3 regions of the Lachnospira rogosae (ex Hitch et al. 2025) genome follow, and region 1 is predicted to be linked to each of the others. Evidence: predicted binding sites of a transcription regulator. Region 1 holds the regulator's gene; each other region holds the start of a gene.

Evidence for each region. Region 1 encodes Rex, which represses fermentation and respiration genes when NADH is low (regulators of the CRP and FNR family bind a similar motif). Its sites were predicted from a motif close to ATTGTTAANTANTTAACAAT; they were not measured.
Region 2: serC (3-phosphoserine/phosphohydroxythreonine transaminase) is a predicted target of Rex. The motif match lies at 4,726-4,745, and genes of this name have one in related genera.
Region 3: pckA (phosphoenolpyruvate carboxykinase (ATP)) is a predicted target of Rex. The motif match lies at 2,838-2,857, and genes of this name have one in related genera.

The regions. Positions count from the first base shown of each region.
Region 1 is NZ_JBBMER010000002.1:278,338-289,769, reverse strand. Features, by position in the region: gene WMO14_RS03690 (chloride channel protein) at 1-720, opposite strand, end outside; gene WMO14_RS03685 (CYTH domain-containing protein) at 752-1,204, opposite strand; gene hbs (non-specific DNA-binding protein Hbs) at 1,317-1,598, opposite strand; gene WMO14_RS03675 (ABC transporter ATP-binding protein) at 1,736-3,640, opposite strand; gene WMO14_RS03670 (DEAD/DEAH box helicase) at 3,791-5,428, shown strand; gene WMO14_RS03665 (hypothetical protein) at 5,429-6,112, shown strand; gene WMO14_RS03660 (homocysteine S-methyltransferase family protein) at 6,105-8,561, shown strand; gene WMO14_RS03655 (redox-sensing transcriptional repressor Rex) at 8,692-9,327, shown strand; gene WMO14_RS03650 (hypothetical protein) at 9,354-9,974, shown strand; gene WMO14_RS03645 (NAD(P)H-hydrate dehydratase) at 9,974-11,432, shown strand, end outside.
Region 2 is NZ_JBBMER010000001.1:65,977-77,408, reverse strand. Features, by position in the region: gene WMO14_RS00295 (NADH-dependent [FeFe] hydrogenase, group A6) at 1-34, opposite strand, end outside; gene WMO14_RS00290 (NAD(P)-binding protein) at 28-1,878, opposite strand; gene WMO14_RS00285 (phosphoglycerate dehydrogenase) at 2,400-3,563, opposite strand; gene serC (3-phosphoserine/phosphohydroxythreonine transaminase) at 3,563-4,645, opposite strand; gene ilvB (biosynthetic-type acetolactate synthase large subunit) at 4,837-6,528, opposite strand; gene ilvD (dihydroxy-acid dehydratase) at 6,583-8,253, opposite strand; gene leuB (3-isopropylmalate dehydrogenase) at 8,438-9,520, opposite strand; gene yajC (preprotein translocase subunit YajC) at 9,871-10,155, opposite strand; gene tgt (tRNA guanosine(34) transglycosylase Tgt) at 10,291-11,427, opposite strand.
Region 3 is NZ_JBBMER010000003.1:242,175-253,606, forward strand. Features, by position in the region: gene WMO14_RS05415 (sensor domain-containing phosphodiesterase) at 1-558, shown strand, start outside; gene WMO14_RS05420 (MarR family winged helix-turn-helix transcriptional regulator) at 896-1,342, shown strand; gene WMO14_RS05425 (MATE family efflux transporter) at 1,364-2,695, shown strand; gene pckA (phosphoenolpyruvate carboxykinase (ATP)) at 2,990-4,594, shown strand; gene WMO14_RS05435 (GntR family transcriptional regulator) at 4,724-5,377, opposite strand; gene WMO14_RS05440 (50S ribosomal protein L25/general stress protein Ctc) at 5,772-6,365, shown strand; gene WMO14_RS05445 (hypothetical protein) at 6,395-6,580, opposite strand; gene WMO14_RS05450 (methyl-accepting chemotaxis protein) at 6,850-8,955, shown strand; gene WMO14_RS05455 (SGNH/GDSL hydrolase family protein) at 9,063-10,232, shown strand; gene WMO14_RS05460 (sodium-dependent transporter) at 10,285-11,432, shown strand, end outside.

The sequences.
Region 1 (11,432 bases):
TGACATTATCATAAATCTTATTCCGGTAGATATGCTTAGTTCACATATTTCGCTTATTATAAACATAGTTGGTGTTATATTGAATAACCCAGCTACGCCGGAAGCAATAAGTGCGGATATAATACAGGGAACAAGTGCGGCGTAATACATAACCCCCACACTTATAACCTCCATAGAAAATATGGCTGCGGCTATAGGAGTTCCGAAAAGAGCAGAGAAACAGGCACTCATTCCGCACATAATCATAATTCTTGTATCTTTGTCGTCAAAATGTAATATTTTGGCGATAAAATTGCTTAAGGAGCCGCCAACCTGCAGGGCTGCACCTTCTCGTCCTGCTGAACCACCGCAAAGATGTGTAAGCAGTGTTGATATTATAATAAGAGGAGCAACACGGACAGGAACTTCTGCATTGGACTGGATTGCTGTTATTACAAGATTAGTTCCTGTATTCTTGTCTTCGTGCGTAAAATGGTACATAAGAACGATTATTATACCGGCAGCAGGAAGAAAGAATAAAGTGTAAGGGTGTTGGATCCGAAAGCTTGTTACATATTGTAAAGCTTTATAAAATAATGCTCCGATAAGTCCTATAAAGCTTCCTGTAAATAAAGAGCAGAGAAGCCATTTGATAAGTGTTAAGGCTGCCATTCTTGCTCTTTGAAGTGTTTCAAGAGTAATATCAGGACTTATATCTAATATATCAGAGAGTTTTTTCATCAGGTTATCCTCTTTTCTTAGAGTGTTCACGTTAGTCGAACTTCTTTTTACTCATATTGCTGTTGTGATATTCAGGGTTATTAGTTACATCTTCTGTAAAAAACTCTGGCATAATGTAATTGTCAGCTTCTTCTATAGTGTTAAATTCAACTTCTGCAATAACAGTGCCGTTGAATGCTCCTTCAAATATGTCAAGTTCAATAGTGTATCCGTTACCATCCGGAATTTCATAACGCTTTTTGGTTATTATATTACCGTCAGCTTTTTTAATCAAATGTTCATACGAGTCTTTGGTGAGTGGAAGATTGTATTCTTCACGTGCTATCATACCACTGCCTTTGTAAGTAAGATAATAATCATCATTATCACGTCTTACCCTGACTACAGGTTTAGTTGAAAGATAACCCTGTTCAATATATCTGCAATTATAATTGTCCAGATTATCTGGCAATTGTGCAACTAAGAATTTACGTTCTATTTCCATAGTGTGTCTCCGTTTTCTGAATTTCATTGATAATATTTATATGTATCTATAAATACATATAAAAAAGACTGTCACCTAAGTGACAGTCGCAATATCCACTATCGAATATTAATTATTTAGCTGAGTTAACAGTATCCTTTAAAGCCTTACCAGCCTTAAACTTAGGTGCCTTAGAAGCAGGAATTTCAATAGCCTTACCTGTCTGAGGATTCTGACCTGTTCTAGCAGCTCTTTCAGCAACTTCGAAAGTACCGAAACCAACTAACTGAATCTTGTCACCATTCTTTAACTGTTCAGCAACAGTTTCTGTGAAAGCCTTTAAAGCCTTCTCAGCATCCTTCTTTGAAAGTTCAGCCTTCTCTGCGATTGCAGCAACTAACTCTGTCTTATTCATAATAAACTACATCCTCCTTAAATGAAATAAGTAATAATAAGTATAGGTTATTTATACTCCATATAGGTAATTTTGTCAATAAAAAACGCTTAAGAATTGCCTTATTTCGGCATTTTTCGCTGTTTTTGGTATTGGAATTATAATGTTAATTCCCCCCATTTATCATATAGCTCATCAAGCTCTTTGCTAAGAGCTTCCTTCCTGGTGTGTATTTCCATAAGTTTGGCAGTATCACTGCTTATGGCAGGGTCGGCGTACATATTATCAAGTTCCTCAATCTCAGCCTCAATTAAAGCCATACGTTCTTCAGTACGCTTGATTTCGTTTTTAATCTTCTTTTGCTGTGCCTGCTTTACCTTTTCTTCCTGCCAGTTAAGCTTTGAAATGGCTGAATTGCTGGATTTAGAAGTGTTATTGGTTATTGGTTTTGCTCCTAGTATATCCTTTTTTTCAAGATAATAGTCATAATTACCAATATAATTAACAACTGTTTTATTGGCAAGCTCAATAATTCTTGTTGCAGTAGAATTAATAAAGTATCTGTCGTGTGATACGAACAGGACAGTACCTGTGTAACTATTAAGTGCATTTTCAAGAATTTCCTTTGAAGTGATATCAAGGTGGTTAGTAGGCTCATCTAATATAAGGAAGTTGGCATTAGAGAGCATAAGTTTGGCTAATGATACACGTCCGCGCTCGCCACCGCTTAAGTCTTTTATATACTTAAATACATCTTCATTGGTGAATAAAAATGCTGCAAGTGTATTTCTTATCTGTGTATTATTAAGGTCTGGGTAAGCATCCCTGATTTCATCAAAAATAGTCTTGTCAGGGTCAAGAACGTGGTGTTCCTGATCATAATAACCAATATTTACTTTAGCACCAAGATATATCGAGCCTGAATCGGCAGGTATAATTCCATTAATTAATTTTAATATTGTTGTCTTGCCTGTTCCGTTACTTCCGATAAGTGCTACGCGTTCACCACGTTTAATCTGGAAGCATATGTTATCAAAAAGAACAGTTCCGTCAAAACCTTTAGTAAGGTTGTCTACAGTAAGGACATCATTACCGCTTATTACATTAGGTTCAAGCTTAATATCCATTTTGTCGTTTAAAATTTCAGGCTTATCGACAAATTCCATCTTGTTAAGCATTTTTTCACGGCTTTCAGCTCTTTTAATAGATTTCTCACGGTTGAACTGTTTAAGCTTTGTTATAACCTCCTCCTGATGTTTAATTTCACGCTGCTGGTTAAGATATTCCTTTAGCTGCATATTGCGCAGGATAGCTTTCTTTGAAGCGTAATCAGTATAGTTGCCTGAGAATACAGTTGCATTGCCATTGTCTAACTCGATAATCTTGCTTACTATCTTGTCAAGGAAATATCTGTCGTGGGCAACTATAAGTACAGCACCACTGTAGTTAAGCAGATAGTTCTCCAGCCAGCTTATAGACTCCATATCAAGGTGGTTGGTAGGCTCGTCAAGAAGTATAATATCAGGCTTTGATAATAAAAGCCTGCCAAGTGCAACCCGTGTCTTTTGTCCGCCTGATAAAGTATTAACATTAAGTGTGAAATCTTCTTCTGCAAAGCCAAGGCCTTTAAGAACACCAGTTATCTCGCTTTTGTAAGCGTAACCGTTGTTTAATTCAAACTCGTGGTTAAGGTCTGAATATTTCTTCATAAGTGTTTCAAGAGCTGTATCATCTGCTGATTTCATCTGGTTCTCAATACTTCTTAGCTGTGCTTCCATATCAAGGATATATTGCTTCACAGATAAAAGCTCATCATAAATGGTGTTGTCTGAATTAAGATTTTGCTGCTGTGAGAGATAACCTAAAGTCTTGTCCTTAGCTAACGTTACAAGTCCTGTGTCAGCAGGTTCAATTCCGGTTATAATCTTTAAAAGAGTAGACTTTCCAGCACCGTTGATACCAACGATAGCTGCTTTTTCGTGGTCTTCAATATTAAAAGAACAGGATTTGATAATAACATCTGTTCCAAAAGATTTACTTATATTATTACAGGAAAGAATCATAATAACAGTGTTCCTTTCTTTAAATTAATTAGTTGAATTATACTTGCTTTAAGAATAAATTGCAATTTTTTTGACTTATTTCTTCCTATAATGTATTATTAAAAAGTTAGACTAAGATAAGTGTATTAAATTTAAGAAATGAGGAAATGAATGAAATTTGACGAGTTAAACATTGATGAAAGAATATTAAGAGCTATTGAGGATATGGGATTTGAGGAAACTTCACCTATACAGACACAGGCAATTCCAGCTGTATGTGAAGGTATTGATGTTGTCGGACAGGCACAGACAGGTACTGGTAAGACAGCAGCATACACAATTCCTATGCTTATGAAGATAGACCCACAGATAAAAAAGCCTCAGGCAATCGTACTCTGCCCTACAAGAGAGCTTGCTGTACAGGTGGCTGAGGAGATAAGAAAACTTGCCAAATATATGAGTGATATTAAAGTTCTTCCAGTATATGGAGGACAGGAGATAGTAAGACAGATAAAGTCATTAAAGACGGGCGTACAGATTATTGTTGGAACTCCTGGAAGAGTTATGGACCATATGAGAAGAAAGACTGTTAAGTTTGATAATATTAATATGGTTATTCTTGATGAAGCTGATGAAATGCTTGATATGGGATTCAGGGAAGATATGGAAACAATTCTTACAGAAACGCCAGAAGACAGACAGACAGTAATGTTCTCAGCTACTATGCCAAAGGCTATTATGGATATTGCAAGAAACTTCCAGAAAGATGCCAGGATTATAAAGGTAGTAAGAAAAGAACTTACAGTATCTAATATAGAACAGTTCTATTATGAGGTAAGACCTAAGAATAAGACAGAAGTATTGTGCAGGCTTATTGATATATACAATCCAAGACTTTCAGTAGTGTTCTGTAACACTAAAAGACAGGTTGATGAGCTTATATCAGAGCTTAAGGGCAGAGGTTATTTTGCTGATGGAATACATGGTGATATGAAACAGCAGCAGCGTGACAGAGTAATGGATGACTTTAGAAGCGGCAAGGTAGACATACTTATAGCAACTGATGTAGCAGCAAGAGGAATTGATGTTGATGATGTAGATATGGTATTTAACTATGACATTCCTCAGGATGAGGAATATTATGTTCATAGAATTGGAAGAACAGGGCGTGCAGGAAGATCTGGAATGGCACTTTCATTTATAAGTGGCAAGGAAGTGTATAAGTTAAAGGATATCGAGCGTTACTGTAAGACTAAGATACTTGCAAAGCCTGTTCCATCATTGGATGATGTTAAGAACACCAAGCTTGATAATATGTTTGATAAAATCAGACAGACAATCGAAGAGGGTGGACTTACAGATATGGTTAATCTTGTTGAAGAACACGTTAATCAGGAAGAATATACATCTATGGATATGGCAGCAGCACTTTTAAAAATGCTTATAGGTGATACCCTTGACAGAGAAGATGAAGTAGAAGAATTCCATTTTGATACAGATAAAGATGATTCAAGAATGGTAAGACTCTTTATTAATATTGGAAAAAAGGATAAAATAAAGCCAGCTAATATTCTTGGAGCTATTGCAGGTGAATCTGGTATGCCTGGCAAGCTTGTAGGCGCGATAGATATGATGGACAACTATACATTTGTTGATGTACCAGCTATACACGCAGAGAAAATTCTTAAGGCAATGAATGATAACGTGCAGATTAAGGGACGCCGTGTTAATGTTGAGAAGGCTAACCAGTCAAGAGGCAAGGGCAGAGGAAAAGGCAAGCATAAGGACAAAGCAAGAAAGAATAAATAAATGAAAAAACAGGTGACATTAAGCAGTATAAACAGGGCAGAAGTATTAAGGTACTTAGGATACAAGGGAATAGGGGCAGATGAGACAATAAACAGCCTTATAGATGAATGTGAGGCAGAGGTCTTAAAAGCGGCAGTTCCAAGATATGTATACAGGGTAGTGGATGTGACACAGGTCGATGAGGGCGTAAGGCTTGAAGGGACTTCTGTTACATTAAAAGGAAACTCAATTAAAGAACATCTTAAAGGCTGTAATAAAGCGGCACTTATAGCAGTGACAATCTCTGATGGAATAGACAGGATGTTAAGGGTGATGCAGGCCTCAGACCTTGCCAGGGCTGTAATATCAGACAGTATGGCAAGTGCAGCAATTGAACAGGTATGCGATAAGGTTGAGGCTGTTATTAAAGAGGAACTTCCAGAGTATAACCAGACATTCAGGTTTGGAATAGGATATGGTGATCTGCCTTTGTCACAGCAGGGCGAATTCTTAAAAATACTAAATGCACCTAAGCTTATAGGGCTTAATATAGGAAAGACTGATATGATGACACCAACCAAGTCTGTAACAGCAGTTATTGGGCTTACAACCGGAGAGGTCAGTTCACAGAAAAAAGGATGTATGTCGTGTAACCTTAAAGGTACATGCAGATTCAGGGAAGCAGGAGGACATTGTAATGAATAAACTAAAAGAACTTTTACAAAAGGATTATGTAATTCTTGATGGTGGTATGGGTACTATGCTTCAGGCGGCAGGAATGAAGATGGGTGAAACACCTGAGATGCTTAATATTACAGAACCAGAACTTCTCATTTCCATACACGAGCAGTATCTAAAGGCAGGTGCAGACATAATATATGCCAATACATTTGGTGGCAACAGATATAAGCTTGAAGAATGTGGGCATTCAGTTGATGAACTTGTAACAGCGGGAATTAAAAATGCAAAGAAGGCGTGTGCCAATGTGAATCCACAAGCACTTGTAGCACTTGATGTAGGACCTATAGGACAGCTTCTAGAGCCAACAGGTACATTAAGCTTTGAGGAAGCTTATGAGATGTATGCTGAGATAGTCAAGGCTGGTGAGGCGGCAGGTGCAGATCTTGTTGTATTTGAGACAATGACAGATCTGTTAGATGTGAAAGCGGCAGTGCTTGCAGCAAAGGAGAATAGCCAGCTTCCAATAATGACGACTATGACATTTGAAGAAAATATGCGTACATTTACAGGATGTCAGATATCTTCATTTGCACTTACAATATCAGGACTTGGAGTTGATGCCTTAGGTGTCAACTGTTCACTTGGACCTAAGGAACTTGAGCCGGTTATTAAGGAACTTACAGGCTGGACTAATCTTCCGGTTATAGTAAAGCCTAATGCAGGACTTCCCGACCCTGTTACTAATGAATATAATGTGACAGCAGAGCAGTTTGCTGAATTTATGAAGGATTTAAGAAAGTATGGCATTAAAATATTCGGTGGTTGTTGTGGAACAACTCCTGAATTCATAAAGTGCTTATCAGATATGTTACATAAAGAAGGCAATTTAGCAAAAGAACCAGTGAAAATGCCATCGGCTGTATGCTCAGCTACAAGCACAGTTATAGTTGACCAGCCAAGAGTTGTAGGAGAGAGAATTAACCCAACAGGTAAAAAGGTATTTAAGCAGGCACTCTTAGATAATGATATGGATTATATACTTGGACAGGCATTAGAACAGACTGGTGCGGGTGCTGATATTCTTGATGTCAATGTAGGACTTCCGGGAATTGATGAAAGACAGATGATGGTTGATACTGTGAAAGCACTTCAGTCGGTTGTGGATGTGCCTCTCCAGCTTGACTCAACTATACCTGAGGTTCTTGATGCTGCATTAAGAGTATATAATGGTAAGCCGATTGTCAATTCAGTTAATGGAGAAGAAGACTCTCTTAATAACATTCTGCCAATAGTAAAAAAATATGGTGCGGCAGTAATTGGCCTTGCTCTTGATAAAGATGGTATTCCTAAGAAAGCAGAAGACAGAGTTGCCATAGCAAGAAAGATTATGGACAGGGCAATAGCTATAGGAATTCCTAAAGAGGATATATATATAGACTGTCTTACACTTACAGCCTCAGCCGAACAGGAGGGGGTAATGGAAACGCTTAATGCACTTTATGAGGTTAAGCATACTCTTGGCTTAAGGACGGTGCTTGGTGTATCGAATATATCTTTCGGACTTCCTAACAGAGTGCTTGTCAATCACATTTTCTTAACAATGGCTATGCAGAATGGTCTTGATCTTGCGATTATTAACCCTAACATATATGAGATGATGGGGGCAGTAAGGGCATATAAGCTTCTTGCCAATATAGATAAGAATTCTGTTGATTATATTAAGGCTTATGCTTCAATGCCTAATATAAGCAAGATTAATCCAATGAATACAGCGGCAAATGCAGTACAGGGTGGTCAGACAGCACAGGCAGGTGGAAGTGTTAATCTTAAGGATAAGAAGGGCAGTTATACCTGTGATGACTTATTCTATGCAGTAGAGAAAGGTCTAAAAAATGAAGGTGCAGCAATAACAGAAGAACTTCTTGCAGGTATGGATTCTATGGACATTGTTAATAATGCCTTGATTCCTGCACTTGATAAGATAGGTGAGGAGTTCGAGAAGGGAACATTATTCCTGCCACAGCTTATAATGGCGGCTGGCGTTGCACAGGGAGCGTTTGAGGTTATAAGAAAACATATGATTATGAGCAATAATGCACCTGTAAGCAAGGGAAAGATTGTTATTGCGACGGTTAAGGGAGATGTCCACGATATTGGAAAGAATATCGTAAAGGTACTTCTTGAGAATTATGGTTATGAGGTTATTGATCTTGGAAAGGATGTTGAATATCAGGTTGTTGTAGATGCGATTAAAGAAAATGGTGCGAAGCTTTGTGGTCTGTCAGCACTTATGACAACAACACTTGTTTCAATGAAAAAGACAATAGAACTTATACATAAGAACAATCTTGATTGTAAGGTTATGGTAGGAGGAGCAGTGCTTACTCCTGAATATGCTAAGGAAATACATGCGGATTTCTATTCAAAGGATGCAAAGGAGTCTGTGGATATTGCTAAGAGAGTGCTTGGATAGAGTACATTTCTTTACTTTTTAGCAAAATAGTTATATAATTAACATTAATTTTGAAGGCTGATGGGAAGCTGGTAATTACAGGTTTCCCATCTCCTTTTCGTAGCAGTATTGCACAGGAATGGAGAATGTTATGGAAGAGAATAAGAAGATTTCATCGGCTGTTATAAGAAGATTGCCAAGATATTACAGATATCTGGGCGAACTTATAGAAAGTGGTGTTCAGAGGATTTCATCTAAAGATTTAAGTGTGAGAATGAAAGTTACAGCATCACAGATAAGACAGGACCTCAATAATTTCGGAGGTTTTGGACAGCAGGGATATGGATATAATGTGAAGTATCTTTATGATGAGATAGGCAAGATACTTGGAATAGACAGGAAGCATAATATGATAATAATAGGTGCTGGTAACCTTGGACGTGCTATTGTTAATTATACAGACTTTGAGAAGCGTGGTTTTGTTATATGCGGCGTATTTGATAACAATCCAGAGCTTAAAGGTGAAAGCATTCACGGAATAGATATAATGATGATGGATCAACTTGCCGATTTTATACATAAGAACGATATAGAGATAGTTGCACTGACAATACCAAAGCAGGCGGCTAAGGAAATCGGAAAGCAGGTTGCAGATGCAGGAATTAAGGCTATATGGAATTTCGCACATACAGATCTTAATCTGCCAGATGACGTAATAGTTGAGAATGTACATTTATCAGAAAGCCTTATGAGACTTTCTTACACAATTGCCAATAAGCACTCATAAAGATATTAAATCCAAAGGGGGAATTGATGGTGTCTAAGATAACTTATGAATTGTTAAAGAATAGTGATGTATTTAAGAATATTCCGATTCTTACGCTTGATGAGCGATGGTATCACCTTATTAACGAGAAGAATAAGACAGATGAGATTGCGTATTGGGAGAAACAGGTTAATGAACTGCTTAAGAAGCAGGGAAGAATTAATAATGACATTAAAGACATCAAGAAGCTTAAAAAGCAGCTTATCAATGATGTTGTTGAGAATATGGAAGATGATGATTCAAGCAGGCAGAAGCAGAAGCGTATGAGCCAGAACCAAAGACTTATACAGGAGTCTAATGACAAGATAGCTTCGCTTGAAGATGAACTCTTAGAAGTACCAAGAGAATTGGCAAGGGCTAACGAGAAGCTTCTTACAGAGACACTTAAAGCCTGCTATGACAGAATGAATGCCAATACAGAGGATATAGAGGTACTTGATAAGTGGATTAATGCTACAAGAGTCAAGCTTAAGAAGAATATTCTTATAAAACAGGATAAAGAAACTGTTAATAATAATATGTATTCTCTTATACACGATATTATCGGACCTGAGAATTGTAGTGCAGTTGACAGAATTAATGAAGGCAATGTAGGAGATAAGCAGTAATGAGATATGTATTAGATGCGGCTTCTATGAAGAATGTGGATTCTTATTCAATTAATACTCTTGGTATACCATCAGTTGTGCTTATGGAAAGAGCCGCACTCTCAGTGACAGAAGCTATTGAAAGCAAGGTTAAAGGAAATATACATACAGACATTATATGCGTATGTGGACGTGGCAATAATGGGGCAGATGGACTTGCGGTGGCAAGACAGCTTTATCTTAAGGGCTACAATGTGGATGTGTATATAATTAACTCACACGCTTCTACCAAAGAATTCGATATACAATTGAACATAATAAAGAATCTGGGCATAGAATGTATTAATAGCCCGGATTTTTCTAAATATGGGGTTATTGTAGATGCCTTATTTGGCAATGGCTTATCAAGAGAACTGGCAGGAGAGGCCAGAATAGTAGTAGATACAATTAATAAATGCAGTACATCAGTGCGTTCACAGTATACACAGAATAGCGACAATAATGGAAACAGGCTTGTTGTGGCTGTTGACATACCATCAGGTATAAGTGCATCGACAGGTGTGGTTATGGGATCTGCGGTTAATGCTGATATAACAGTTACCTTTGGATTTGAAAAAATCGGACATATATTATATCCAGCAGCTTCATATTGTGGGAAGATTATAAGAAAAGATATAGGTTTTGCACAATACCCGGATATGACAAGGGATATTTTCACATATGATTATAGTGATATATCTGATATGCTTCCGCTAAGAAAGCCTGATGGCAATAAAGGAACATTTGGAAAGGCACTTGTAATAGCTGGTTCAAGGCTTTATGGAGGTGCAGCAGTATTAAGTTCAAGAGCGGCGGCACGTATAGGTGCAGGGCTTGTAAGAACCCTTACGCATATAAGCAACCGTACAGCAGTTATAACGGGCAATATGGAATGTATTGTTGATACATATGATACTGATGAGGAATGTGGAGATTTTGTTAAGAATACAGAGACATTAGTGGATAAATGTATCTGCTGGGCAGATGTTGTGTGCATAGGTCCGGGGCTGTCTATGGAAGAAAGTGCAGTAAAGCTTGTAAGAAGTGTGTCAGCAAAGAAGAATATTAAAAAGCTGTATGATGCAGATGCCCTTAATATAATCGCCCAATATAAAATTGAACTTGATGGCAGTAATGATGATGTAGACTATGAAGCTGGCGGCAATAGTGGTAATGCTTCATATAAAGATGATATGTCAGATAAGAATGTTGTCGTTACACCACACATAGGAGAAATGTCACGTCTTACAGGACTTGATATTGCGGTGATAAAGAATAATCCTATAGATACAGCAAGAACATATTCAAGAGAACATAATTGCGTATGTGTATTAAAAGATGCAAGAACTATTGTTTCTGATGGAGAAAGAGTGTATATTAATATGTCAGGCAATGATGGAATGGCAACAGGAGGTTCGGGAGATGTGCTTTCAGGCATAA
Region 2 (11,432 bases), on a different contig from region 1:
ATATAGCTATACCATTAATTGTTGCATTTACCATTGTTCTTCTCTGCCTCCTCTGAATGCTCCAAATCCAAAATGGTCACATCTTAGACAGCGTCCAGCCTCCTGACACGCTTCCTCACAAGAAAATCCATATTCGATTGGCTCAAAATCATTCTTTCTTTCTGCCGCATCTCTTAACGCAACCTCAACTCTTCCACAGGCAACCTTATCTTCATTGCTTGCATACGGAATTTCAACATCACATGTAATCTCGTGGTTAAATCCTAAATATTCATCTATATTAGCCGCCGCAACTTTACCTGCCGCAATAGCCTTAATAACTGTCGCTGGTCCAGTTACACAGTCACCACCTGCAAAGACACCCTCAGACATTTCTCCGTCCTGTGGTGTAATATTACCTGTATTAAGTGCTGATATAACACCTCTCTGAACCTTAATACCGTGTTCCTCGAAGCTCTTAGTCTCTATACCTTGTCCGATAGCAACAACTATAAGGTCACTTTCTAATAAAACCTCATCTTTAGCCGCTGCCTTAGGAGCTGGTCGTCCGTGTGAAACCCTTGATATCATCTGTGGCTTTACAATAAGTCCTATAGCATTACCTTCTTCGTCCTGCTTAATACGCACTGGTGACATAAGTTCAAGAACATCACAGCCTTCCGCCTCTGCACCCTCAACTTCTTCTTCAAGGGCAGTCATATCTGCTTTACGTCTTCTGTATACAATGCTTACCTTGCTCGCACCAAGTCTTATTGAAGAACGGGCAACGTCCATTGCCACGTTACCACCACCGATAACGATAACCTTCTTGCCTGTATAATCTGGCATATCTCCATCACCGATAGCACGAAGCATCTCTACAGCAGATGTAATGCCGCTCTTGGCATCCTCGCCTTCTATACCAATCTTTTTATCAGCGTGTGCTCCAATTGATATGTATGTAGCATCGTATTCTTTGGTTATATCATCAAATGATATATCCTTTCCTACGCTTATATTCTTCTTAACTTCTATTCCTGTTGAAAGTATTGAGTCAATTTCCTCGTCAAGCTTCTTTCTTGGAAATCTATAATTAGGAATACCATATCTTAACATTCCGCCAAGCTGCTTTCTCTGCTCAAATATAGTAACCTTATGTCCCATAAGTGCAAGATAATAAGCCGCACTAAGACCACCCGGTCCGCCACCGATAATAGCAACCTTCTTGCCTGTCGGTGCTTCACATTCTGGAACCGGAACAATACCTGAATTATCAACAGCCATTTTCTTAAGTCCACGGATATTAACAGGTGCATCTATAATTGTTCTTTTACATCTGTTCTCACAAGGGTGCTCACATATATAAGCACAGGTTGTTGGCATTGGGTTATCCCTTCTTATAAGTCTTACCGCATCAGCATATCTTCCCTGCTGTACAAGTGCTATGTAACCTGGAATATCAACACCTGCAGGACATGACTTAACACAAGCAACCGGCTGGTTACTGTTGCATGAACAGAAACCATTATGTATATGTGATTCAAAATCATCTATACAGCCATCAACTGACTTTAATGCAAGCTTTGCAGCTTCATATCCAATTGCACAGTCTGCTGAATAATATATACCTTCTGCTGTAAGCTTAATATTCTCTACTGTCTCCTCATTTGCCTCACCATCAAGAACATTATCAAAAAGTCTTGCAAGCTGTCTTAAGCCTACACGGCAGGGAACACATTTACCACACGACTGTGCAAGACACATTTTTATAAATGACCTTGTAAGGTCAACTGGACAAAGCCCAGGAGGACTGGCTACAATTCGTCTTTCAAGATCCTGATACAAAGACTCCATTGTAACCTGAGCCTTATCTTTAGTTAATATCGTTAATCTACTCACTAATAAATAGACCTCGCTTTCTATAATAATATTACTGCTTTCAATCTGCAATCCGACATCAATATACCTCTTAATATCAACATATAATTAGACACCAATGTATCATTTAATATCAATATATAATCTGATATCATCATTGCAGCTTTCTTCTATATCCAATCTATTATAGTGTAACATTACCATTAATAATTGACAACAAAGGTTATTTCTTTAACAAACCAACACAAATACCATATTTTACATACAATTCTTAATACAATGTGCTGTCCTGCAAACTTTTACAACTAAACACCTTATTATCCATATAATACACGATATCACTATAAATACACCATACAATTAACTTAATCTAATATTATACCGCCACGCACTATTATGCAAGCAGAAACGATTTCGGCATTTCACACTACTATGCAGGAAAAAAGCAGGTGCAAAACGAATTTCACACCTGCCAAAATAAATTATATAACATTTATTATTCTTAATTATCCAGAATAAATTGTTGCTGCTAAGTTTTGTAATTACTTAACAACTCTTACCTTAATAACACCATCTATAGCTGAAAGCTTAGCTGTTACATCTTCTGTGATAGCTGAACCTGTATCAAGAACAGAGTAAGCATAATCTCCTCTTGACTTGTTATCCATAGATTCGATATTAATACCTGCATCACCCATAACGCTTGTAAGCTTGCTTATGATTGCTGGAACATTCTTATGGCATACTGTAACTCTTCCTGCTGATGTACATACGCCACAATCACAGTTAGGATAATTAACAGAATTAACAATATTACCGTTCTCTATGTAGTTTCTTAATTCCTTAACTGCCATAACAGCACAGTTATCCTCTGCTTCTTCAGTTGAAGCACCAAGATGAGGAAGTACAATAACACCTTCCTGACCTGCTGTTGTTGTATTAGGAAAATCTGTAACATACTTAGCAACCTTGCCAGACTTAATAGCATCAAGAATAGCTGGCTCATCAACAAGTACATCTCTTGCACAATTAACAACGACTGTACCCTTCTTCATCATATCAAATGCTGCCTTATTAATCATGCCCTTAGTACTATCAAGTGCTGGCACATGGATTGTGATATAATCACATTCCTTGTATATATCCTCAACATTAACAATATGCTTAACTTCGCTTGAAAGATTCCAGGCTGCATTAACTGAAAGATATGGGTCATATCCATATACTTCCATTCCAAGGCTTATAGCTGCATTAGCAACTAGCTGTCCGATAGCACCAAGTCCGATAACACCAAGCTTCTTGCCTTTGATTTCCTTACCAGCAAATGCTTTCTTAACCTTTTCTGCTGACTTTGCAATATCTGCATCATCTTTATTATCTTCTACCCACTTGATACCGCCAAGTAAATCTCTTGAAGCTAAAAGTAAAGCTGCAAGAACGTGTTCCTTAACCGCATTAGCATTAGCACCTGGTGTATTAAATACAACGATACCCTTATCTGCACATTTATCAAGTGGAATATTATTAACACCAGCTCCAGCTCTTGCTATAGCAAGAAGATTATCTGGTAATTCCATATCGTGCATCTTAGCACTTCTTACAAGTACTGCATCCGCTTCTTCAAATGCTGCATTAGCATTATAATCGCTTGAGAAAAGGTCAAGACCTACAGAAGCTATATTATTAAGACAATTTACGTTAATCATTAGGCATTCTCCTTTTCGAACTTCTTCATAAATTCAACTAACTTCTCAACGCCTTCGATTGGCATTGCATTATAGATAGAAGCTCTCATACCGCCAACTGTTCTGTGACCCTTAAGATTTACAAATCCAGCCGCTTCTGCTTCTTTAACAAATTTAGCATCAAGTTCTTTATCACCTGTTACGAAAGGAACATTCATAAGTGAACGGTCTTCCTTAACAACTGTTCCCTTAAACATCTTAGACTCATCAAGGAAATCATAAAGAATTTTAGCCTTCTTTTCATTGTGTTCTTTCATAGCTGAAAGTCCACCCATCTTCTTAATCCACTTAAATACCTTGCCGCAGATATAGATATTGTAGCAAGGAGGTGTATTATAAAGAGAATCTGCATCTGCCTGTGTCTTCCACTTTAACATAGTTGGTGTTCCAGGAAGTACATCATCTGTTATAAGGTCTTCTCTGATAATTGCAATAACAACACCAGCAGGTCCGATATTCTTCTGAACTCCGCCGTATACTACACCATATTTTGTTACATCAATTGGTTCTGATAAGAAACAAGATGAAACATCTGATACAAGTATATGTCCCTTAGTATTAGGGAGTGTCTTATACTTTGTTCCATATATTGTGTTGTTCTCACAGATGTATACATAATCTGCATCCTCTGGAATATCAAGATCTGAACAATCTGGTATGTATGAATATGTCTTATCCTCTGAGGAAGCTACAGCAACAGCCTCACCATAGATTTTAGCTTCATTAAATGCTTTCTTAGCCCACTGGCCAGTGATAATATAAGCTGCTTTTTTGTTCTTCATAAGGTTCATTGGAACTTCTGCGAAGAACTGCGATGCACCACCCTGAAGGAATAATACCTTATAATTGTCAGGTATATTCATAAGCTCTCTTAAGTCTTTTTCAGCTTCTTTGATGATGTTATCGTAAACCTTGGAACGATGGCTCATCTCCATAACCGACTGACCAGAACCCTGGTAATCTAACATCTCATCTGCTGCTTCCCTTAATACTTCTTCGGGTAATACTGCTGGACCTGCACTAAAGTTATAAACTCTTGCCACTTTCTCTTCCTCCTGATTCATTTCAATAATTAATCATAAACATTTAATCATAAGTAAATATATTCAAAATAACTTAATATATTAAAAATTTATTAACATTTATTCTATTCCTGCTAAATCGCTCTGTCAAGTTAATATTTTATCATAATAAAGTATTTGCTGTACTTTTTTTAATACCAAAAGGCTGATGCTTAATTAGCACTCTCCTTTTTATTAAGATCATCTCTGTCAAATGCTTCTGATATAGGTGCTCCAGGTGCAACCATAGGGAATACCTTATCATCTTTGCATATATCACATTCAATGACGCAAGGTATATTAAGCTCGATAGCTTCTTTAAGAGCCTTCTCAAAGCTTTCTATATCTGCTACACGGTATGCCTTAGCTCCCATACCTTCTGATACCTTAACAAAATCAACCTGATCGTTAAGTACTGTTGCAGAATAACGCTGTCCATAGAAAAGATCCTGCCACTGGCGTACCATACCAAGAACGTGATTATTAAATATAACCTCGATTATTGGAATATTGTAACGTGTAGCTGTTGCAATCTCATTCATATTCATACGGAAACAGCCATCTCCTGCTATATTAATAACAACCTTATCACGACAGCCAACCTTAGCACCTATGCTTGCACCAAGTCCATATCCCATTGTGCCAAGTCCACCTGATGTAAGAAGTGTTCTTGGACTTTTGAACTTATAATGCTGTGCAGCCCACATCTGGTGCTGTCCTACATCTGTAGATATAATTGCATCTCCGTTAGTAATCTCATATATCTTTTCCATAATATATGGTCCATTAAGAACATCTTTTCTATACTTCATAGGGAACTTTTCTTCATAATTTTTGATATGTTCCATCCATTCTGTATGCTCTGACTGCTCAAGCTTGGCATTAACTCTCTTTAGTATCTCAGCCGCATCACCTATTACAGAAGCATCTGTATGTATATTCTTATTAACCTCAGCCGCATCTACATCAAACTGAAGAATTTTCGCATTCTTTGCAAATTTCTTTGTATTTCCTGTAACCCTGTCAGAAAATCTTGCACCGATTGTAATAAGAAGGTCACATTCTGACACACCAAAGTTAGATGTCTTAGTTCCGTGCATACCAAGCATACCTGTATAATGAGGATCTGAACCATCAAATGCACCTTTACCCATAAGTGTATCGCATACAGGTGCATCTATCTTTTTAACGAATTTTCTTAATTCATCCGAAGCTTCTGATGCAATAACTCCGCCGCCAACAAATACATATGGCTTCTTAGCAGCTTTAATCATAGCAACTGCATTTTCTACATCTTCTTCTGTGATTGTATCTGTAACTCTCTCAATTGGCTTAGGAGTTTCTTTAATGTAATCACACTCATTAGCTGTTGCATCTTTAGTTATATCAACAAGAACAGGACCCGGACGTCCTTCCTTAGCTATCTTAAAGGCTCTTCTTAATGTAGCAGCAAGATCCTTTACATCTTTTACAATAAAGCTGTGCTTAGTAATCGGCATAACTATTCCAGCTATATCTACTTCCTGAAAACTATCTCTACCAAGGAGTGGAAGTGTAACATTACATGTAATGGCAACGATTGGAATTGAATCCATCATAGCTGTTGCAATACCTGTTACAAGATTAGTGGCACCAGGTCCTGATGTCGCAAAGCATACACCAACCTTTCCTGTTGCTCTCGCATATCCGTCTGCGGCGTGAGATGCACCCTGTTCGTGAGATGTAAGGATATGTGTTATCTCATCTGAGTGCTTATATAACGCATCATAGACGTTAAGAATGGCTCCACCTGGGTATCCAAATACAGTATCTACACCCTGTTCTTTTAAGCATTCAACTATAATCTCTGAACCATTTAATATCATTAGTCTGTCTTCCTTTCATTATATTTATCATTCTATTTTATCTAAATATACTTATTATGCCTCTGGTGTCTTTAAAACAGCACCTCTGTTACCTGATGTAACCATTGAAGCATATCTCTTAAGATATCCTGTTGTTACCTTAGGTTCTCTTGGCTGCCATTTTGCTTTTCTTGCAGCAAGTTCTTCATCAGAAACTTTAAGTTCAAGCTTTAAGCCTGGAATATCAATGCTTATGATATCGCCTTCCTCTACTAAAGCAATAGGACCGCCTACTGCTGCTTCTGGTGAAACGTGTCCGATAGAAGCACCACGGCTTGCACCTGAGAAACGTCCATCTGTAATAAGTGCAACTGATGAACCAAGTCCCATACCAGCAATAGCTGATGTTGGGTTAAGCATTTCTCTCATACCAGGACCACCCTTAGGACCTTCATATCTGATAACAACAACATCACCAGGTACAATCTTTCCACCCTTGATAGCTGCAATAGCATCTTCTTCACAGTCAAATACTCTTGCTGGACCTTCGTGTACAAGCATTTCATCAACAACTGCTGAACGCTTAACAACTGAACCATCTGGTGCAAGGTTACCAGAAAGAACTGCAAGACCTCCTGTCTTACTATATGGCTTATCAACTGGTCTTATGACTTCTTCATCTTTATTATAAGCCGTAGCAATGCACTCACCGATTGTCTTTCCTGATACTGTCATACAATCTGTATTAAGAAGTCCAATATCAGCAAGCTCATTCATAACTGCATATACACCACCGGCTTCATTAAGATCTTCCATATATGTAGGACCTGCTGGTGCAAGGTGGCAGAGGTTAGGTGTCTTTTCGCTTATTGGATTAGCGAACTTAATATCAAAATCAAAACCAATCTCGTGTGCAATAGCTGGAAGATGTAACATACTATTTGTTGAACAGCCAAGTGCCATATCAACAGTAAGTGCATTCATAATAGAATCCTTTGTGATAATATCTCTTGCTGTAATACCCTTATTAACCATATCCATAACAGCCATACCAGCGTGCTTAGCAAGCTTAATTCTCTCTGAATATACGGCTGGGATTGTTCCATTCCCACGAAGTCCCATACCAAGAGCTTCTGTAAGACAGTTCATAGAGTTAGCTGTATACATACCTGAGCAAGAACCACAAGTAGGACATACCTTTTCCTCAAATTCAAGAACATCTTCTTCTGTCATTGTTCCAGCGGCATATGAACCAACTGCCTCAAACATAGATGAAAGACTTCTCTTCTTACCCTTTACGTGACCTGCAAGCATAGGACCACCTGATACAAATACTGTAGGAAGGTTAAGTCTTGCTGCTGCCATAAGAAGTCCCGGAACGTTCTTATCACAGTTAGGTACCATAACAAGTCCGTCAAACTGATGTGCAATAGCCATACATTCTGTTGAGTCAGCTATTAAATCTCTTGTTACTAAAGAGTACTTCATACCAACGTGTCCCATAGCAATACCATCACACACTGCGATAGCTGGGAATACTACTGGAACACCACCAGCTTCTGCTACTCCTAACTTAACTGCATTAACAATCTTATCAATATTCATATGACCTGGTACTATTTCATTATATGAACTTACAATACCAATCATAGGTTTCTTCATCTCTTCTGCTGTGAAGCCAAGTGCATTAAAAAGGCTTCGTGCAGGCGCCTGCTGCATACCGCTTCTTGCGTTATCACTTACCATAACTATTCTCCTTGTAAATCTAATTCTTTAAGTTAAAATGTTCTCTTAGCTCGCATATTTACATAAAATACATAACTTATTCCAATATTCGTTAAGCCTTCATACATTATACTGCTTCACTAATTATCCAGCTTTTATACATTATGCTGCCAGGAAACATTTATCATTACTGTCTATACTTTATTTATACTCTCTCTGCTATAAGGTCACCCATCTTGTCTGTTCCGACCTTTGTGCAGCCTTCTGAATAAATATCTGTTGTTCTGTAGCCTTCCTTAAGGACTGCTGCAACTGCTGCCTCAATGGCATCTGCTTCCTTATCAAGGTCAAGTGAATATCTTAACATCATAGCTGCTGAAAGGATAGTTGCTATAGGGTTAGCTATATTCTTTCCTGCTATATCTGGTGCTGAACCATGGCTTGGCTCATATAAGCCTAACTTAGTCTTACCAAGGCTTGCTGATGATAACATACCGATAGAACCTGTTATCATACTTGCTTCATCTGAAAGAATGTCACCGAACATATTCTCTGTAAGAATTACATCAAACTGTCCCGGATTCATAACAAGCTGCATAGCACAGTTATCTACAAGCATATCCTCTAATTCAACTTCTGGATAATCTTTAGCAACTTCGTGTACAATCTTTCTCCAAAGTCTTGAAGAATCAAGTACATTTGCCTTATCTACACTTGTTACTTTCTTTCTTCTCTTCATAGCAATTTCAAAGCCCTTGATTGCTATCCTTCTAATCTCTTCTTCATTATATGTAAGAGTATCTATGGCAGTCATAAGTCCGTCAACTTCTTCTGTGTGTCTTTTACCAAAGTAAAGACCACCAGTAAGCTCTCTCATAATAACCATATCGAAGCCATCTCCGATTATCTCTTCCTTAAGAGGGCAGGCTGCCTTTAACTCATTGTATAAATATGCAGGACGAATATTAGCAAATAACTCCAAATCCTTACGAATCTTTAATAATCCAGCCTCTGGTCTTAGGTCAGGTGCAACATCATACCATCTTGAGTTACCCACGTTTCCACCAACAGCACCAAGAAGCACTGCATCTGAAGCCTTAGCAATTGCTACTGCCTCATCTGTAAGAGGTACTCCACACTCATCAATAGAGCAGCCTCCCATTAAAATCTTCGTATAATCGAACTTATGTCCATATTTGTCAGCCACTGCATTTAACACTTTAACTGCTTCTGCGACTATCTCTGGTCCGATTCCATCACCGGGAATTAAAGTTATTTTACAATCCATAACGTATCCTGCCTTTCCTTCTTGTACTAACGCCCTACTTAAGTTTATTAACCCACTTTCAGGCTATTGGTTAATATATTACTCCATAATAGTGCATTTTTCAAGTATTTGTACAATATCGACAGTACCAAAACACCCATTTTTATCAAAATAGAAAAAGCTCATTCTCGCACCGTATTCGGTCGTTTGCATCAACCCACATCTTCGTGCGGACGCATATTATCGTCATATGATATTTTTTGTATAACAGAGAATCCTATCAGAATTTCCCATTACACAAAAAAGCTTCCAGCACCATTTACCGGCACTGGAAGCTAAATCTTTTAATTCTGATTTATTATTCTCTCTGATTATTCTTCTGATGAAGCTGGCTTTTCTACCTGAGCAATTGCTTTCTTCTGCATTGTTATACGGCAGTTCTTATTGTTACCAAATTCAACGATAACATCATCTTCTGTTATATCAAGAATAACACCATAGAAACCACTTGTTGTAAGAACATAATCACCTATCTCCATAGAGTCCATAAGCTGCTGCTGTTCTTTCTGCTGTTTCTTCTGTGGCTTAATTGCGAAAAAGTACATTAATGCACCAAGTGCAACTACATATACTACAATAATACCAAGCTGTCCCATATATATTCCTCCTAATTACTTGCCTTCATACAGGCTCAATATTGTTATAATACCTTAATTGTGGTCATATGTCCATTGTTTAATGATAAATTTATAGCATTTTTATGATTTTAAATATTTATGCACTGCCATTAATTACTTCTTATCATAAGTCTTAAGCAGATATAATCTTTCATCCTTAAAGCTCTTATAATTTCCTGCATCAATAGCCCCCCTTATGTCTTCCATAAGGTGATTATAAAAGTAAAGGTTATGAAGCACACAAAGTCTCATTCCAAGCATTTCCTTAGCCTTAAGCAGATGTCTTATATATGCTCTTGAATAATTCCTACAGGCTGGACACTGACAGCCCTCCTCGATAGGTGATGTATCCTTTTCATACTTTGCATTGAAAAGATTAATCTTTCCAAACTTTGTATACACGTGTCCGTGACGTCCATTTCTTGATGGATATACACAGTCAAAGAAATCAATACCCCTGTCAACCGACTCTAAGATATTAGCTGGTGTACCAACTCCCATAAGATAAGTTGGCTTGTTCTGTGGAAGGTATGGAACAACCTCGTCCAGAACGTGATACATTTCTTCGTGTGTCTCACCAACCGCAAGACCGCCAACTGCGTATCCGTCAAGATCAAGCTCTGATATGCGCTTTGCGTGGTCAATTCTTATATCATCATAAATTGCCCCCTGATTAATACCGAATAACATCTGACTCTTATTTATAGTATCTTCAAGTGAATTAAGACGATTCATCTCCTTCTTACAACGCTCAAGCCATCTTGTAGTTCTCTCAACTGAATTAATAATATACTTTCTATCAGCCTTAGCAGGCGCACACTCGTCAAATGCCATTGCTATAGTCGAACCCAGATTAGACTGAATCTGCATACTTTCCTCTGGCCCCATAAATATCTTATGTCCATCTATATGTGACTGGAAAGTTACTCCTTCTTCCTTAATCTTACGAAGTCCCGCAAGTGAGAACACCTGAAATCCGCCCGAATCTGTAAGAATAGGCTTATTCCAGTTCATAAACTTGTGAAGACCTCCAAGCTCTTTTATAAGCTTATCACCCGGTCTTACATGGAGGTGGTAAGTATTGGATAACTCTATCTGTGTTCCTATTTCCTGTAAATCTGTTGTAGCAACTGCACCCTTAATAGCAGCCACTGTACCAACATTCATAAATACAGGTGTCTGCACAGTTCCATGAACTGTTGTAAATTCAGCTCTTTTTGCTCTTCCATCTGTCTTTAATATCTTGTACATATTCT
Region 3 (11,432 bases), on a different contig from region 1:
GCTAAGCAGCTTAAGATATGGAAAGACTCTGGTTATAATTATTATATATCGGTTAATATATCAGCAAAGGATTTCTATCATATTGATGTATACCAGACTTTCAAAAATCTTGTAAGTAAGTATGGTATAGATACAGATAAGCTTCACATTGAGATAACAGAAACAGCGTTATCAGAGGATAAGCAGGCGGCACATAAGACTATAGAAAGACTTCACGATGAGGGATTTATAATAGAGATAGATGATTTTGGAAGCGGATATTCTTCTTTTAATTTCCTTAAAGATGTGTGTGCTGATGTTATCAAGATAGACAGGGTATTCCTTAAGAAGTCAAGCCACGAGGAGCGTGGAGAGCAGATATTAAGGTCGATTATAAGTCTTTCACACGATATAGGAATGGACGTAATAACGGAGGGCGTTGAGAATGTTGACCAGCTTTCTATGCTTGCCAAGATGAATTGTGACTGGTTTCAGGGTTATTACTTCTCAAAGCCGATTGCTGTCGGGGATTTTGAGGAGAAGTATGGCATTAAGTATAAAATAAATAATAATGCATAAGCATTGGTAATATTAGTAAGTTTAATAAGACTTTTTAATTATTAACGCAGCCGTGTGAAGTTATATGGCTGTTAATAATTAAAAAGTCTTTTTTTATAATGGTATGATTATAGCTTTATTAATATAGCAGAAATTGAAATTTATGCGAAATTACAGGGGTTAAGCTGGGAACTTGATGTATGGTGGGAACCTTACGTATTGGGAGTAAGCTGACAACTTGATTTTATTCCGAAATCGGAGTAATATACTATAATCCGATTTCGGAATAAACTGCGGGAATGGATAATTAAAAAATAAAAGTAAGTAGATAGCAAATATAATTTAAGAAGGAGTTAGAGTGAAAAATATATCAAAAAATCTTCAGATGTTTAATCAGGTATGTAAAGAAACCAATGTTATATACCACGATTATGCGGCGAAGAATGGCATATCAGATACAGCTTTCTGGATAATGTATTCTGTATATTATTATGGTGAGGGGATAACACAGAAGAATATATGTGAGGAGTGGTTCTACAGTGCACAGACCGTTAATTCCTCACTTAAGACTATGGAAAAAAATGGACTTATAATATTAGAGCCGTCTAATGATAATAAGAAAGAGAAGCAGATACATTTTACCAAAGAAGGACAACTGCTAGCGGAAAAGATTATTAAACCTGTAATAGAGGCAGAAAAGCAGTCTTTTGAGCAATTGGACAGCAGGGAGATTGAGGTTATGTTTGAAACAACATATAAGCATATGAAGAAGCTTGAGAGCCTTATAGAGAGTATAAAGAATTAGAGAACATCAAGGAGAATTAAAGTGAAGATAAAATTATCAGACCATTTTTCATACGGTAAGCTTATTAAATTTACATTACCTACAATTATTATGATGATATTTACATCAATATATGGTGTTGTCGATGGAGTATTTGTATCCAACTTTGTAGGAAGTGATGCATTTGCGGCAGTTAATCTTATAATGCCGGTTGTAATGATACTTGGCTCGGTTGGATTTATGATTGGTACGGGAGGAAGTGCCATCGTATCAAAGACACTTGGAGAGGGCAAGAAAGAAAAGGCAAGAGAATATTTTTCTATGCTTATATACCTTTGCATAGTGTCAGGTGTTGCACTGTCAGCAATCGGAATTATATTTATACGTCCTATAGCTGCGGCACTTGGTGCAAGGGGAAGTATCGCTGATGATTGTGTAATATACGGAAGAACACTGCTTGTTATGCTTACAGCATTATTCTTGCAAAATGCTTTCCAGAGCTTTCTTGTTGTGGCTGAAAAGCCAAAGCTTGGACTTGGAGTTTCACTGCTTGCAGGATTTACGAATATGTTTTTGGATTTCCTGTTCATATATGTATTAAAGCTTGGCGTATTTGGTGCGGCACTTGCAACAGGAATAAGCCAGATAGTTGGTTCGATAATACCGATAATATATTTCCTTAGTGATAAAAGTGACGTGCTTAAATTGCAGAAGGCGCGTTTTAACAAAGATATAATAATAAAGACCTGCATTAACGGCTCATCAGAGATGGTTACCAATATGTCGATGTCACTTGTAAATATGCTTTATAATATGCAGCTTATGAAGTATATAGGTACAAATGGTGTTGTTGCATACGGAATAATTATGTATGTTGGATTTATATTCTCAGGAACATATCTTGGTTATGCGGTAGGTTCAGCACCAGTAATAAGCTATCATTATGGTTCAGGCAATAAAAAAGAACTTAAAAATCTGTTCAGGAAAAGCATAACGCTTATTATTGTGGCGTCCTTAGTTATGACCGGACTTGCTGAGGTGCTTGCAAAATATCTTGCAGGAATATTTGTAAGCTACGATAAGGAACTGCTTGAGCTTACAACGCTTGCTATAAGAATATATTCAGTAGCATATCTTTTCAATGGACTTAATATATTTACTTCGTCATTCTTTACTGCACTTAATAATGGTGCGGTATCGGCGGCAGTATCATTTCTTAGAATGTTCGTATTCCAGATAGCGATGATTATGATACTTCCGCTTATACTTGGAATTAATGGAATATGGATGGCTGTTATAGCGGCAGAACTTCTGGCATTGTTCGTAAGCCTTATATTCATAATAATAAACCGCAAGAAATACGGTTATGTGTAAGAATATAGATATAGATAATAATACACATATGTGTAGGAATACGGCATATATAATACAGATATATGTATAAATACGGTTATATGTAAAATAGTAATGATATTTAATTGGAATTTAACATAAATATTAGGAATTATTGATATAAAAAGTTAAAAACTTAACAATTAAAAGGTTGCTTTTTGCAGGCTGATTATGTATACTAACAGAAGAATTTGGTTAAATCCATTTTCTGTAATCTGCCAAAGGGCATACAAGCCCTATTGGTGCTACAATTTAAGAAAAGAGGTTTAATGTAAAATGGCAAACGTTGATTTAAGCAAGTATGGTATTACAGGCGCTACAGAGATTATTCACAATCCTTCTTATGAATTATTATTCGAAGAAGAAACAAAGGCTTCTAACGAGGGTTACGAAGTAGGAAAGGAAAGCGAACTTGGTGCTGTTAATGTTATGACAGGTATCTATACAGGTCGTTCTCCTAAGGATAAGTACATTGTAGTAGATGAGAATTCTAAGGACACAGTATGGTGGACTTCAGATGAGTACAAGAATGATAACCACCCAATGTCAGAAGATGTATGGGCTAAGGTTAAGGATATTGCTAAGAAAGAACTCTGCAACAAGAGACTTTTCGTAGTAGATGCATTCTGTGGTGCTAATAAGGATACAAGAATGGCTGTTCGTTTTATCGTAGAAGTAGCATGGCAGGCACATTTCGTAACTAACATGTTCATTAAGCCAACAGCAGAAGAACTTGAAAACTTCGAGCCAGATTTCGTAGTATATAACGCTTCTAAGGCTAAGGTTGAGAATTACGCAGAATTAGGTCTTAACTCAGAGACATGTGTAGCATTCAACATCACAAGCCACGAGCAGGTAATCATCAACACATGGTATGGTGGAGAAATGAAGAAGGGTATGTTCTCTATGATGAACTACTACCTTCCACTTAAGGGAATAGCTTCAATGCACTGCTCAGCTAACACAGATAAGAATGGTGAGAACACAGCTATCTTCTTCGGTCTTTCAGGAACAGGTAAGACAACACTTTCTACAGATCCTAAGAGACTTCTTATCGGTGATGATGAACACGGCTGGGATGACAATGGCGTATTCAACTTTGAAGGTGGATGCTACGCTAAGGTTATCAACCTTGATAAGGATTCAGAGCCAGATATCTACAATGCTATTAAGAGAAATGCTCTTCTTGAGAACGTTACTCTTGATGAGAATGGTAAGATTGACTTTGCTGATAAGAGCGTAACAGAGAATACTCGTGTATCTTATCCAATTAACCATATTAAGAATATTGTAAGACCTATATCTTCAGCTCCAGCTGCTAAGAATGTTATCTTCCTTTCAGCTGATGCATTTGGTGTACTTCCTCCAGTATCTATTCTTACTCCAGAGCAGACACAGTACTACTTCCTTTCAGGATTTACTGCAAAGCTTGCTGGTACAGAAAGAGGTATCACAGAGCCTACACCTACATTCTCAGCTTGCTTCGGACAGGCATTCCTTGAGCTTCATCCTACAAAGTATGCTGCTGAGCTTGTTAAGAAGATGGAAAAGAGCGGAGCTAAGGCTTACTTAGTTAACACAGGCTGGAATGGAACAGGTAAGAGAATTTCTATTAAGGATACTCGTGGTATCATCGATGCTATCCTTTCAGGTGCTATTAAGACAGCTCCTACAAAGACACTTCCTATGTTCAACTTTGAAGTACCTACAGAACTTCCAGGTGTTGATTCAGGTATCCTTGATCCTAGAGACACATACGCTGATGCTTCTGAATGGGAGACAAAGGCTAAGGATCTTGCAGAAAGATTTAACAAGAACTTTGTTAAGTATACAGGCAACGAAGCTGGTAAGGCTTTAGTAGCTGCTGGTCCTCAGTTATAATTAATAATTCTGGATATAACAGACGATTGTCAATTTAATTAAATATTTTATTGGTATATAAAAAGACCGCTTGTAATTAATGGTAAGCATTAGTTACAAGCGGTTTTGTTTGACTATATTCTCTATAAATTAAAGTTCTGTCCTGACAATATTAAGAGGCATCATAAGATGATCAATAAGGATTCTGTAAGCCTCATTGCCATTGCCGGTTTTCAGGTTCTCAAAGTATTCAGAATGTTCATCTATTGTTCCATTAATACGGCCTTCAACCTCAAGTGCCGACTGTGTTGTAAGTCGGATAAGATACATAAGCTTTTGGAACATATGATTAATCTCCTCATTCTCAATGTAATTAACTAAGAGCAGGTGAAACTTATGGTCGTAATTAATAAAACTTTCGTAGTTATCATCAAGAGCAAGTGATTCTTTCTGGTGTTTGAGAATTTCACCAAGTTTCTGTATTGTATTCTGACCTTTAGCGGTCTGATATTCTTTAGCTAGGCATTGCGTACAAAATCCTTCGATAGCACATCTTATCTGGATGGTTTCCCTCATATCTTTCTGGCTTAATTGTCTTATGCGAAAGCCTTTGCTTGGGATAACTGTGATATAACCATCCTGGCTTAAGCATTGCAGAGCCTCTCTCATAGGTGTTCTTGATATGCCGAGTTCTTTGGATAATTTAGTTTCTGAGTAAAGTGTGTTGACATCGAGCTGGTGAGTAAGAATTAAATTCTTAATGTAATTATAAGCCTCAAGCTGCAATGATGACATAAGCTGCATAGATTCCTCCGTTGTATAAATGCCTGAATAAAAAGTTACGATAATAAATTTATAAATGGACTTTTAAAATAAATTAAAAAAAACATAAAAAATACAATTTACTGATATATAATAGACGATTATTATATTAAAATCAATAAAATAAATATAAAATCGGTATACCGGCACGCAATGTTCGTAATAAAATAATTTAAAATCTGAATATGTAAAGTTATTGTGTTAAAATACTATAATGAAAATATGTAATGATTGCACAAAAAAAACTTGAAAATTTGGTTAATCTGTTTAATTGCAAAGGACTATAATACAAATCGTAATAAAGAATAGATAAACTTAACAGAACCTCTTTGTTGAAGGCTTGCTAAGCAAATCAGATTTTTGGAGGAAAAGATAAATGAATACTTTAAAAGCTGAAAAAAGAAGCATGGATGACAAGGCAAAGAAATTAAGAAGGGAAGGTTATGTAACTGGCAATGTATTTGGAAGAAGCCTTGCAGAATCAATACCGGTAAAGATTGAGAAGAAAGAAGCAGAGCGTTTCTTATCAGTCTGCAACAAAGGTAGTGAGGCAAAGCTTACAATCGATACAACAGATTATGATGTTCTTGTAAAGGAAGTTGATTACGACCCAATCAAGAGACAGACATTAGAGATTGATTTCCAGGTGCTTACAGAAGGAGAAAAGGTTCACTCAGTTGCAGAGATAGTATTAGTTAATCATGACAAGGTACAGGGTGTTGTTGAACAGCATATGGAGGAAATTCCTTATAAGGCAGCTAAATCAGCGCTTGTTGAAAAGGTAAGCGTTGATATAGGAGAACTTAAGCCAGGCGACAGTATTAAGGTAGGAGACCTTGATATTGCTAAGGACAAAGATGTATCAATATCACCTGATGTATTAGAGAAGGTTATTGTAAGCGTAACAGAGCAGACATATGCCGAGACAGATACTGATACTGATGAGGATGGCGAAGCATCAGAAGCTTAATATTATGGTAATATAGTATGATACCAGGGTCAAAAGGTATAAACCCATATGAGCTTGCTCATAGGTGGGTGAAAGACCTTGGGACCCGCCCCGATATGAGCATAAAAGTGGGATGATAATCCCACGATATGCGAATATTGGGGAGAATTGTGGGAGTGCGTAGCACGGAACAATTCGTAGGTATCAAAGTCGGGGGCTTTAGACCCCGACATCATAGTATTATAGTAATATTTCAGGTACAGAAACATACGAAAGTATGTAAGTAAGATAATAGACGCATATGTAATAGTGAGAATATTAATATGTAAACTTACGATAGAATAAAGATAAAAGTCAGCTATAGGGAGAGTTATGTTACCCTATAGCTGGCTTTTTTTAAAATATGGTGCAGAATTCGACAGTAAAATACGTTTTCCTTGAATAATTATGCGTAAAGATATATACTATACATAATGTTATGTAACGAAAGAACGGAGGATACAATATGGGATATGATGCTGAAAAATTCAAAGCCAGAGCTAATACTAAAGCAGGAAATATATGGCTTATATTAAATATCCTGCTTACAATGCAGTATTTGTCAAATATGACTAAAGGTACATATGATCGGAAGTTTATAATTCCATTTCTTATTATAGGCTGGGTCCCATATATAATTGGTGTTATATATACTAAGATAAAAGGAAAATCAGCTGATGGATACAAGCATATATTAGGTGTTGGATATGGTTTGTTTTATGGATATATAGTATGTACAAGCACATCACTGCTTACATTTGCATATATATTTCCAGTAGCAAGCATGACTATTCTGTTCAAGGACAGAAAGTTCATAGTGAGCTGTGGAATTGGTAATATTGCCATAGTTATATTAAGTACAATTATTAAATTTATGTCAGGTATGAATGCGTTGGCAGATATTGATAATTATTCATTACAGATATCGTGTATAATCCTTTGCTATGTATGTTATGTATTATCAATTAATCATCTTAATCTTTCAGACGGAGCACTTACAGATTCAATTAAGGCTGACCTTGACAGAGTTGTCAAGACAGTTGAGCAGGTTAAAGATTCAAGTAATATGATAGTTGACGGAATTACAGTTGTAAGAGAGCTGGAAGAAGAGAACAAGCAGGGAGCTAATTTCGTTGTATCAAGTATGAAAGAGCTTTCGCATAATAATGATATACTTCATGATAAGACATATTCTTCAACACAGATGACTACGCAGATTAATAATCAGGTAGAAAATGTAGCTTCACTTATCAATGAAGTTGTGCAGCTTGTCAGTGAGTCAGTGGAACATACAGATACAAGTTCAAAAGAGCTTGCAGATGTAGTTGAAAGTACTAAGACTATGGCTGAATTATCAGGTGAGGTAGATAATATACTTAGAGAATTCCAGCAGGAATTCAGTAAAGTTAAGACAGAGACAGGTACAATTGGAGAGATTAACTCACAGACTAACCTGTTAGCACTTAATGCTTCAATTGAGGCGGCAAGAGCTGGCGAAGCAGGAAAAGGCTTTGCGGTAGTAGCAGATGAGATAAGAAATTTAAGTACAGAAACAGAAGAATCATCAGATAGAATTATGACAGCGTTAGGACATCTGGAAAATACATCTAACAGAATGTTAAAGTCAATAACGACAATACTTGAACTTATACAGACAACACAGACCAAGGTTGTACAGGTTAATGACAGCGTGTCAGGAATAGCTAAGGACTCTACACAGATAGGTGAACACATTGGTGTCGTAGATTCAGCAATGCAGGAAGTTGAAAGCTCTAACCGTAATATGGTTGACAATATGCACGAGATTGAAAATGTTATGAAAGACATTACTGACTGCATAGGCAACGCAGACGAAAGCACTAAGATAATGCTCAGCAAATATGAAGAGTCAGCCCGCAATGTTGATAAGATAGAAAATGTTGTTGGTGCAATGATGGAAAAGCTTGGAGTTGGCGGCTTTATGGGTGTTCAGGATATCAAGCAGGGTATGTATTGTACCATAAGACAGATTATATCAGGAAAGCCAGCTGATACAGAAAGCCACGGCGAGATAGTTGAACAGGCAGATGGGGTATTATATGTACGTTTCAAGAACAAAGATGTAGATTATAAGAATACCTCATTGAAATACGAACTTGATATTGTAGCGGCAAATGTACTTTATCACTGGTCTTCTGTGTCAGCAGCACCCGCCACACAGTATGGCAGTGATGTATGCAGGCTCATAGTAGCTTCACTTCCAAGCATTGTCAACAGAAGAAAGTATGTAAGAATGCCTGTTAATAATAAATGTACAGTTACATTCAAGGGCGGAGCAGATGTATATGAGGGTACAATGGTAAATATAAGTGCCAACGGCTTCGCTTTCCAGACAAGAGAAACAGAATTCGCAGATTGTAAGGGTGAGAATATAATTGTAAAAGTACCAGATTTTCCAGTTGAGCAGGGCAGGGTTCTTGAAGGTACAATTATAAGAAGTACTGACAATGACGGAAGCCATATTGTTGGATGCCGTATGCCGGAAGACCGCATTGAGATTGGTAATTATGTAAGCAAGAATTATTCTGAATAATATTAAGAAAATGTATAAGCATTAATTCACAATTTTCGTATTATAAATTGTTATTTAGTATGGGGGAATATATTTAGGACATAATAATAACGAAAGTGGATAATTGAATGAGATTAAAGAAAAAGTATAGGAATTTATTAAGATTTATAGCTGTAACGCTGATACTTATTCTAATGATATCAGTTGTTGCGGCTGCTAAACAGCACATTGATAATAAGAAAAGTAATCATAATCAGGATATTGAAGAGGAGTATCCTGATGAGGATGCAGAGGCTTATGAGCTGCCTGAAAGAACACTTAACTCAGATGTTATCCCATATGATGGAGTTCCAAGAACAATATCGTGCTGGGGTGATTCGATGATGTTTGGAATGGGTGCAGGTGAGGCTTATATAGTATTTGGAGATGATGAGCCTTTTGATATATCAGGCTGGACAAGTCCCGATACATTACAGTATCTTACTGGAATTAAGGTATATAATCTTGGCGTTTCAGGTGAGACATCTTATGAGATTGCACTTCGTCAGGGAGGCATAAAGATGTATGTCAGGGATACATTTGAGGTTGGATATGATGACAGTGTAGATGTTACAATTGTCGATGAGAATGGCGAGGAAGTATATATGGCTGATTTCAGTGCATATGGATATACAGAGCCACAGGAGTCAGATATTGTATACATCAATGATGAAATGTTTAAAATAACAGGTACAGAAGAAGAGGGACTTCATATATGCCGTTATTCAGATGAAGAAGTGAACTATGATGCTTTTACAACCGTATATGCGGACACACAGGTATATACCAAGGCCTCCTATGAAAGAAAGAATGATATTCTTATACTTGAGATAGGAAGTAATGGCGGCTGGGAGAATTACAGACAGCTTATAAGCCAGTATGATGCTATGATACAGAATTCGGGCTGTGATTATTATATAATAGTCGGTGATACAGATGATCCGGGAACATCAATAGCAGATACAACTCAGGGAATCCGTAATGAGGACGGAACTTATATAGGGGTTGGTGATACAGCGTGGGAAGCGACATTAAGAGAAGCATATGGTGACCATTTTATTAATATGAGAACTTATCTTATAGAAAACGGACTTACTGATGTAGGATTAAGACCAACAGTAGGTGATTATAAAGGGTTCAGACGAGGAAGAATATCTAAACAGTTAAGATATGACTGGACACATTTTAATTCATATGGTTATTATTCAAAAGGTATTGCAATATATGCCAAGGGTGTAGAATTAGGTTACTGGGAGTAACATATTAAATATGTAAGTTTGGTAATTACAGGTTAAAGCAGGCATTAAAATAATGGGTCTGTTTAATAATAAAAGAAAGGTATATATAACAATGAATGACAAGAGAGAAAAATTTGCTTCAAGATTAGGCTTTATACTGGTGTCGGCGGGGTGTGCTGTCGGACTAGGTAATGTATGGAAGTTCCCATACATATGTGGAAAGAACGGAGGAGCGGCATTTATTGTTATATATCTATTATGTCTGCTTGGACTTGGGCTTCCTATACTTATATGTGAGTATGCAATTGGACGAGGCAGTAATAAGAGCCTTGGAAGTGCATTTAAAATGTTGTCGCCAGAAGGAACAAGATGGCATCATTTCCGCTGGGTAGCTTATGCTGGTAATTATCTTTTGATGATGTTCTATACAATGGTTGCCGGCTGGATGCTCAACTACTTTGTATACAGTCTTACGGGACAGCTTTCAGGAAAGAATGTAGAGCAGATAGGCGGGGAGTTCAATAATATGCTCTCAACACCATCAGTTATGATATTCTGGACACTTGTAGTTGTTGTAATAAGCATACTTGTATGTTCGCTTGGCTTACAGAAAGGCGTTGAGAAGATAAGTAAGGTAATGATGATATTATTATTTGCACTTATGATAATAATGGCAGTTAATTCCCTTCTGCTTGATGGAAGCTCGGAGGGACTTAAGTTCTATCTTGTTCCAGACTTTTCCAAGATGAAGGAGCAGGGTATCGGTAATGTAGTATTTGCAGCTATGTCACACGCATTTTTTACTCTTGGACTTGGTATAGGTTCTATGGAGATATTCGGAAGTTATCTTTCAAGAGACTGCAAGCTTACAGGAGAGTCAATAAATGTAGTTATACTTGATACAGTAGTTGCACTTACAGCTGGAATTATCATTATACCAGCCTGTTTTGCCTATGGAATTAATCCAGGTGCAGGTCCATCGTTATTATTCATAACACTTCCTAATGTATTCAACCAGATGCCGGGTGGGGTTATATGGGAAGTATTATTCTTTATATTTATGGCATTTGCGGCATTATCTACAGTAATAGCAGTATATGAAAATATTATTGCAATGACTATGGATTTATTTAACTGTAGCAGAAAGAGAGCGTCATTAGTTAATCTTTTTGTAATATCAGTGCTTTGTATGCCAGCAGTTCTTGGATATAATGTTTTATC